DNA from 2 places in the Arthrobacter sp. P1_B9 genome. Region 2 is predicted to be linked to the other one. Evidence: riboswitches for the same ligand, from Rfam matches in the RefSeq annotation. Region 2 holds a riboswitch; the other holds the start of a gene.
The links. Region 2 has a riboswitch for glycine ahead of gcvP (aminomethyl-transferring glycine dehydrogenase). Riboswitches for the same ligand answer to the same signal wherever they lie in the genome.

Region 1: it holds a riboswitch for glycine, as region 2 does, so the genes downstream of both, gcvP (aminomethyl-transferring glycine dehydrogenase) here and gcvP (aminomethyl-transferring glycine dehydrogenase) in region 2, are expected to answer to the same signal.

Annotation. Positions count from the first base shown of each region.
Region 1 is NZ_JBFUAA010000017.1:2,611-7,027, reverse strand. It holds gene AC1D1A_RS18650 (MFS transporter) at 1-407, opposite strand, end outside; gene AC1D1A_RS18645 (TetR/AcrR family transcriptional regulator) at 475-1,014, shown strand; glycine riboswitch at 1,298-1,396, shown strand; glycine riboswitch at 1,398-1,512, shown strand; gene gcvP (aminomethyl-transferring glycine dehydrogenase) at 1,552-4,417, shown strand, end outside.
Region 2 is NZ_JBFUAA010000009.1:165,859-170,275, reverse strand. It holds gene AC1D1A_RS14190 (type I restriction endonuclease) at 359-1,447, opposite strand; partial or broken gene AC1D1A_RS14185 (short-chain dehydrogenase) at 1,526-1,702, shown strand; glycine riboswitch at 1,846-1,943, shown strand; glycine riboswitch at 1,945-2,052, shown strand; gene gcvP (aminomethyl-transferring glycine dehydrogenase) at 2,105-4,417, shown strand, end outside.

The DNA of each region.
Region 1 (4,417 bases), on a different contig from region 2:
AGCGTGGACGGCATCAGCATGGCGCCGAAAAGGCCAAGCCCGGCGCGGCCGGCGATCAGCCATTCCGCACTCGGCGCGAACGCCGTCACGGCCGACACCGCGGCAAAGCCCGCGCTGCCCACGAACAGCAGCCGGCGCCGGCCGATCCTGTCGCCCAGGGAACCCATCGCGACCAGGAGTCCGGCCAGGACCAGGGGATAGGCATCGACGATCCAGAGCAGTTCGACGCCGGAGGCGGTCAGGCTGCTGGCGATGGCCGGCAGGGCGAACGTGAGCGCGGTGTTGTCCACGGCCACGAGCAGGACGGGGAACATCAGCAGGGCCAGCGCCACCCAGTCACGCCACGGTGCCCGGGGTCCGGTGGCCGCAGGAGTGCTGGTGGCTACGGTGATCGATGAAATGCTCATAAGGATAACTGTACCGTCTGGACGGTACAGTTAAGAAATGCGCGCGCGGACAGGCATGATGGGAGGCATGCCCAGGAAACCCGTCGCCCGCGAGGCCGTCCTCGATGCCTTCGAATCCCTGCTCATCGAAGTCGGTGAACGCGCCGCGACGCTGGACGCCGTCGCGCGCCGGGCCGGCGTCTCCAAGGGCGGCCTGCTCTACCATTTTCCGACCAAAGAGGCCATGATCGCGGTCCTGCTGGAACGGCTGGACCGGCTCCTGGCTGCCGATGTTGCGGCCATGGCGGCAGCCCCGGAAGGGGCGGCGGCGTACTTCATCAAGTCCTCGGTGTGGGCGGACACGCCCATGGACCGGGTCTTCGTGGCGGCCACGCGGCTCGCCGAGGTGGCGCACGGGGAAACCCTCCGCCGCTTCGCCGCCGGCCAGGCGAGCTGGCTGGAACTGCTGGCGGCCGACGTCGGGCCCGCCATGGCGAAGGCCGTCTTGTGCATGGGGGACGGGCTGTACTTCAACGCCATGCTGGCGCGGGGTCCCGGCGGGCCGCCGCCGGAAGTCGAGGCGGACGTCCAGAGCCTCCTGGCCGCCGTCGAGCGCCTGCGCGGCTGAAGCCCACACCCACACCCACCCCTACTCCCCGCCGACCCCCTACTCCCCGCCGACCCCCCTTACTCCCCGCCGAATTCGCCGGAAGCGTTCGAGTACGCCGGAAAGTTACGGCGACTCCGGGCGTTTCCGGCGAATTCGCGCCGCCGGATTCGCCGCCGGGTGGCTCGTGGCCCGTAACCTGGGTCCGCCGCCGGGAGGGAGTTTGCGGACGCGCGCCCGGCATAGGACAATGAGAGCTGTGACTGTTGTCACCCCCGATTGAACACCCAATTAAATACGCCTTTGATCTGCGGCGGGAGAGTCCTGCAAGTAGGTACAAGCAGGCGCCGTAGGAGCAAACCCTCCCCAGGAATCTCTCAGGCCCATGTACCGCCGCGGCAAGGCATCTCTGGAAAGTAGCAGGCGTGTCCCGGACATGCTGTGCTCACCGACGGTGCAAGCGGAGCCCTGAAACGCGGGCTGCGCGGAAACTCTCAGGTCCAATACAGAGCGGGGAGGAACCCGAATCAATGTGGCGTACCCTGCGCCGCCTGAGTTATGGAGTTCCTTGTGACTGTTACCCCAGCCTCCACGTCCTTCGTTGACCGGCATATCGGCGCGCGCCGCCAGGCCGACGTCGACGCCATGCTGAAGGCTGTCGGCTACGACACCGTCGACGCCCTGGTGGACACCGCCGTTCCGAAGGACATCCGCCAGGACGCCGACCTCGCGCTCGCCGCGGCCCTGAGCGAGGTCGAAGTCCTCGCCGAGCTGCGCAAGCTGGCGTCGAAGAACAAGACCGCCGTGCAGATGATCGGGCAGGGCTACTACGACACGCTCACCCCGCCGGTGATCCGCCGCAACATCCTCGAAGCCCCGGCCTGGTACACCGCGTACACGCCCTACCAGCCGGAGATCTCCCAGGGCCGGCTGGAGGCGCTGCTGAACTTCCAGACCATGGTCCAGGACCTGGTCGGCCTGCCGATCGCCAACGCCTCCCTGCTGGATGAAGCCACCGCCGTGGCCGAGGCCGTGCTGATGATGCGCCGCGCGAATAAGAACAAGACGGCGCACGACGGCAAGACCGTCCTCGACGCCGACTGCCTGCCCCAGACCATCGCGATCGTCAAGGGCCGCGCCGAGGCCCTCGGCTTCGAGGTCGAGGTCGCCGACCTCTCCAAGGGCCTGCCCGACGGCGTCATCAACGGCGTCGTCCTGCAGCAGCCGGGCGTCTCCGGCCGCGTGTTCGACCACACCGCCGTGATCGCCGACGCCAAGGAACGCGGCGCCCTCGTCACCGTCGCGGCAGATCTCCTCTCCCTGACCCTGATCACGTCCCCGGGCGAGCAGGGCGCTGACATCGCCGTCGGATCCGCCCAGCGCTTCGGCGTGCCGCTGTTCTTCGGCGGACCGCACGCTGCCTACATGGCCGTCCAGAAGGGGCTCGAGCGCTCCATGCCCGGCCGCCTCGTGGGTGTCTCCAAGGACAACGCCGGCGTTCCCGCCTACCGCCTGGCCCTGCAGACCCGCGAGCAGCATATCCGCCGCGAGAAAGCCACCTCCAACATCTGCACCGCCCAGGCCCTGCTGGCCATCGTGGCTTCCTTCTACGCCGTCTACCACGGCCCGGACGGGCTGAAGGCAATCGCCCAGTCGGTCCACGTCCACGCGAAGACCATCGCCGCCTCCCTGAAGGCCGCCGGCCTGGATGTGCTGCACACCTCCTTCTTCGACACCATCACCGTCTCCGTGCCGGGCCGGGCAGCTGAGATCATCGCGGCAGCCGACGCCAAGGGCGTCAACCTGCGCGCCATCGACGCCGACACCGTCGGCATCTCCGCCGACGAGGCCACGACGGTTGCCGTCGTCGCCGACGTCATAGCCGCGTTCGGCGCGTCCGTGACTGCCGCGGCTGCAGGCACGGACACTGCGTTCGGCCTGGACCCCGCCGTCGAGCGCACCTCCGACTACCTGCAGCACCCGGTGTTCAACACGCACCGTTCCGAGACCCAGTTGCTGCGCTACATCCGTCGCCTCTCGGACCGCGACCTTGCCCTGGACCGGACCATGATCCCGCTGGGCTCCTGCACCATGAAGCTGAACGCCACCGCCGAGATGGAGGCCATCTCCTGGCCGGAATTCGCCTCCATCCACCCGTTCGCCCCGGAATCCCAGACCGCCGGCTGGCGTGAACTGATCGAGGACCTCGAAGGCCAGCTGACCGAGATCACCGGCTACGACCAGGTCTCGATCCAGCCCAACGCCGGTTCCCAGGGCGAGCTCGCCGGGCTGCTGGCGATCCGCGGCTACCACCTCTCCCGCGGCGATGCCCAGCGCAATATCTGCCTGATCCCGGCCTCCGCGCACGGCACGAACGCGGCCTCGGCCGTGTTGGCCGGCATGAAGGTCGTGGTCGTGGCCACGGCTTCGGACGGCACGATCGACCACGCGGACCTGACCGCCAAGATCGAGCTGCACAAGGACGCGCTGTCCTGCATCATGATCACCTACCCGTCCACGCACGGGGTGTACGACGCCGATGTCCGCGAGGTATGCGACGCGGTCCACGCCGCCGGCGGCCAGGTCTACATCGACGGCGCCAACCTCAACGCCCTGGTCGGGCTGGCCCAGCCCGGCATGTTCGGCGGCGACGTCTCGCACCTGAACCTGCACAAGACTTTCTGCATCCCGCACGGCGGCGGCGGACCGGGCGTCGGCCCGGTCGCGGCCAAGGCGCACCTGGCCCCGTTCATGCCGGGCAACGCTGCTGATCCCGCCAACGGCGCCGACGGAACCCCGATCTCCGCCTCCCGCTACGGCTCGGCCGGCGTGCTGCCGATCTCCTGGGCCTACGTGAAGCTGATGGGCGGCCGCGGCCTCACCGAGGCGACCAAGTCCGCGCTGCTCGCGGCGAACTACATCGCGGCCCGCCTCAACGACTCCTTCCCGGTGCTCTACACCGGCGAAGGCGGCCTGGTGGCCCACGAGTGCATCCTGGACCTGCGCGAACTCACGGCCAAGACCGGCGTGACCGCCGAGGACGTGGCCAAGCGCCTGATCGACTACGGCTTCCACGCCCCCACCCTGGCGTTCCCGGTGGCCGGCACCCTGATGGTGGAGCCCACCGAATCCGAGGACCTGGGCGAGATCGACCGCTTCATCACGGCCATGGTCGCCATCCGCGCCGAGATCGACCAGGTGGCCAACGGCGATTTCACCGTGGGGCACAGCCCGCTGCGCAACGCCCCGCACACCGCCGCTGCCGTGATCAGCACCGACTGGACCCGCGAGTACCCGCGTGAGCAGGCCGTCTTCCCGGTCCACACGCTCAAGCAGGACAAGTACTTCCCGCCCGTCGGCCGCATCGACGGCGCAGCCGGGGACCGCAACCTGATCTGCTCGTGCCCTCCCCTCGAGGCCTTCG
Region 2 (4,417 bases):
CGCAGGCACCCGCAGCACCCCAATAGCCGCCACCAAAGACGACACCGCATCTGGGTCCGTCCCCGCGCCCACTGGATCCACGCCTTCGAACGTCGCGTCAATCAAGGCGGCGCACAGATACCCGACAACCTCCTCGCGGACCCCGGCCGAAACCGAATAGGCCCTCGCCCGCTCGCGCTGCGGCTGACCGGCTCAGGTGTTCGGGGATGGCCGCAGCCGGCCACGCGTGACTGCGGGGTCCGGCAACACAGCAGGGGGGCGCTATTAAGGACAGCGGACGACGGTGGGAGGTCCCGCCGTCGTCCGCCTGTACCGACTGTGAAATCAGATGGCTGGACTGGGCCGCCAGTTTCGGCGCTTACAGGTAGCTTTTTACGCTCGCGCGGAGTGCTTCGGTGTGCTCGTAGATCTCTTCCAGCGAGCTAATCGGCACCCGCGTCTCCTCCCGGTTGTCGTCGAAAATGCCGATGTACTTCTGGGTGCGGTTGAAGTGCAGTCGCGCGATCGGCTTGCGGTTGTTGTCGTCCAGCAGCACCGCGAAATACGATTTGGCATCCCTCTGCGCTACGCGAGCGGGCTTGACTTCGCTGCAAACGATGGCCCGCACGATCTGGTACCCCTCGATTTCCTCCAGCGTTGTTTCCAGGCCGTCAGCCTCGGCCAGATCCGCTTCGGCCACGGGTGCGCTGGTGACGATGGAAGCGGCAGCGTCGTCAGTTTGGGGAAAGGCCGGGGCGCCGAGGGCCTTCTTCAGCCGCTCGTTCACCTGATCGTTCAGGAACTGTTTGGACGCTTTGGTCACCAAAGCGGTGAATTGTTCACGCACCTTCTGGGTGTAGGGGCCCGTATACACCCGACCGGTGAGGAACTTGATCCACTCGTCCTCGGGCTCCTTGAATTGTGCCGCCAGGGTCCGCTTGAGTTCGCCGATGTATTTCAGTTCGCCGGCCGCGCTGATGATCGAGTCGAGATCAAAGACGTCCCTGGACAGTTTTTGCAGCTCCGGAATCAGGGATTCGTCGATGTCGTTCAAGTCGAGCACCAGGAATGGCTTGGCATCCATGCGGTTCGGGGCATCGAGGTCCGTGAAGAATTGGTACACCTCGCCGTTGGTGAGGATGGCGATTCTGGCGTTGGTGACGGCAAAGTACCGGAAAAGCTGAGAGGCGTGCTCGATCTTCACGGGTTCCGAGGACTTCTTGCACTCGATCAGGATCTGTACTTCGCCGTCCTTGACGATCGCGTAGTCGATCTTCTCGCCCTTTTTGAGACCCACATCCGCGATGAACTCCGGGACCACTTCCAGGGGATTGAAGACGTCATAGCCAAGGATTGTGGAAATGAAAGGCATGACAAAAGCATTCTTTGTTGCCTCTTCTGTCTGGATTACACCTCGCTGCTGGCGCACCTTTGCTGCCAAAGCCGAAAGTTTTTCTGCAAACTCCATTTGTCCCCCTACGAATTGATAGTGCTGCCCACCGTAGCGCAGGCCTGTGCCAATTTGATGAAAAGTTGCGTTTGAGGGGCCCACTGGGGATCCCAGCTCGCGGCCGAACGCCTCGGCCCGCTGATGCAGGCCACCGTCCCCACCCCCGCCACCGCCGCGCAGCTCGCCGCGTCCATCACCTTCCTGCTCAGCGACGACGGCACCAACATCAACGGCGCCATCCTCGCATCCGACGGCGGCTGGTCCGCGCTGTAGGGGAGCGAGCCGAACGCAAACGGACGGCGGCAGGAGGTCCCGCCGTCGTCCGCGGGAACAGCGACTCAATTGAAATAAATTTTGCATCCTGCCCGGGAACCGGATAAATTGTGAGCTGTGTCACCGACCAGTGGCACAGCTTATGATCTGCGGCGGGAGAGTCCTGCCGGTACGTTCAGCAGGCGCCGTAGGAGCAAATCCTCCCCAGGAATCTCTCAGGCCCACGTACCGCCGCGGCAAGGCAACTCTGGAAAGCAGTCCGGGCAACCGGGCTCACCGACGGTGCAAGTGGCGCGCTGCTATCAGCAGGGCAAAACGGAAACTCTCAGGTCCAATACAGAGCGGGGAGGAACCCGAATCATCGTGGCGTCTTGATGCCACCTGAATTATGGAGTTCCTCTCATGACGGTTCAATCGTCCCCGTCCACCTTCGCAGACCGCCACATCGGCGCCCGCCGCCAGGCCGACATCGACACCATGCTCAAGGCCGTCGGCTACGACAGCGTTGATGGCCTCGTTGACAACGCGGTCCCCGATTCCATCCGCCAGGAAAAGCCCCTCACCCTGGACAGCCCCCTCAGCGAAGTCCAGGTGCTGGCCGAACTGCGCAAGCTCGCCTCCAAGAACAAGACGGCCGTGCAGATGATCGGCCAGGGCTACTACGACACCGTCACCCCGCCGGTGATCCGCCGCAACATCCTCGAAGCCCCCGCCTGGTACACCGCCTACACCCCGTACCAGCCGGAAATCTCCCAGGGACGCCTCGAGGCGCTGCTGAACTTCCAGACCATGGTCCAGGACCTCACCGCGCTCCCGGTCGCCAATGCGTCCCTCCTGGACGAGGCCACCGCGGTTGCCGAGGCTGTGCTTCTCATGCGCCGCGCCAACAAAAACAAGTCTGCTGCCGGGGCCAAGACCGTCCTCGACGCCGACTGCCTCCCGCAGACCATTGCCATCGTCAAGGGCCGCGCCGAAGCGCTGGGCTTCGAGGTGCAGGTCGCTGACCTCTCCGCCGGTCTGCCCGACGGCGACATCAACGGTCTCGTCCTCCAGCAGCCGGGCGTCTCCGGCCGGGTGTGGGATCAGTCCGGCGTGATCGCCGAGGCCAAAGAACGCGGCGCACTGGTCACCGTGGCGGCGGATCTGCTTGCCCTGACCCTGATCACCCCTCCGGGCGAGCAGGGCGCGGATATCGCCGTCGGCTCCACCCAGCGCCTGGGCGTGCCGCTGTTCTTCGGCGGCCCGCACGCCGCGTACATGGCGGTGCGCGAGGGCATGGAACGCACGCTCCCCGGCCGCATCGTCGGCGTCTCCAAGGACAACGCCGGTGTCCCGGCCTACCGCCTGGCCCTGCAGACCCGCGAGCAGCACATCCGCCGTGAGAAGGCCACCTCCAACATCTGCACCGCCCAGGCGCTGCTGGCCATCGTGTCCTCGTTTTACGCCGTTTACCACGGCCCCGACGGGCTGAAGGCGATCGCCCAGACCGTCCACAACAACACCCGCGCCCTTGCCGCCACGCTGAAGATCGTCGGCCGGGAACTGGTGAGCGACTCCTTCTTCGACACCCTCGCGGTCCGCGTGCCCGGCAAGGCCGCCAAGGTCATCGCCGCCGCCGAGGCCCGGGGCATCAACCTGCGGCTCATCGACGCGGACACAGTTGGCGTGTCCGTCGATGAAACCACGACGCCGGAGGTCCTCTCCGCGGTGGTCGTCGCCTTTGGCGCCGGCCCGGTGGTGGAGGCCAAGGGCTTCGAACTGCCCGAGACGGTGCTGCGCACCTCCGACTTCCTGCAGCACCCGGTGTTCAACACGCACCGCTCCGAAACCCAGCTGCTGCGCTACATCCGCAAGCTCTCGGACCGCGACCTCGCCCTGGACCGCACCATGATCCCGCTGGGCTCCTGCACCATGAAGCTGAACGCCACGGCCGAGATGGAAGCGATCTCCTGGCCGGAATTCGCCTCCATCCACCCGTTCGCCCCGGACTCCCAGACCGAGGGCTGGCGGGAACTCATCAGCGGCCTCGAAGCTGACCTCGCCGAAATCACGGGCTACGACCAGGTCTCCATCCAGCCCAACGCCGGATCCCAGGGCGAGCTCGCCGGCCTGCTGGCCATCCGCGGCTACCACCACTCCCGCGGGGACGCCCGGCGCAACATCTGCCTGATCCCCGCCTCGGCCCACGGCACCAATGCGGCCTCGGCCGTGCTCGCCGGCATGAAGGTGGTTGTGGTGGCCACAGCCTCCGACGGAACGATCGACCACGCCGATCTTCAGGCGAAGATCGAGGCGAACAAGGACGCGCTGTCCTGCATCATGATCACCTACCCGTCCACCCACGGGGTGTACGACGCCGACGTCCGCGAGGTCTGCGACGCGATCCACGCCGCCGGCGGCCAGGTCTACGTCGACGGCGCCAACCTCAACGCCCTCGTCGGGCTGGCCCAGCCGGGCAAGTTTGGCGGCGACGTTTCGCACCTGAACCTGCACAAGACCTTCTGCATCCCTCACGGCGGCGGCGGACCGGGCGTTGGCCCGGTTGCTGCAAAGGCCCACCTGGCGCCGTTCATGCCGGGGGACGCGAACAAGGTCGAACCGGGAAAGGGAGTTGCCATCTCCGCTTCGCGTTACGGATCCGCCGGTGTGCTGCCGATCTCCTGGGCGTACGTGAAGTTGATGGGCGGCCAGGGCCTCACCGAGGCCACCAAGTCC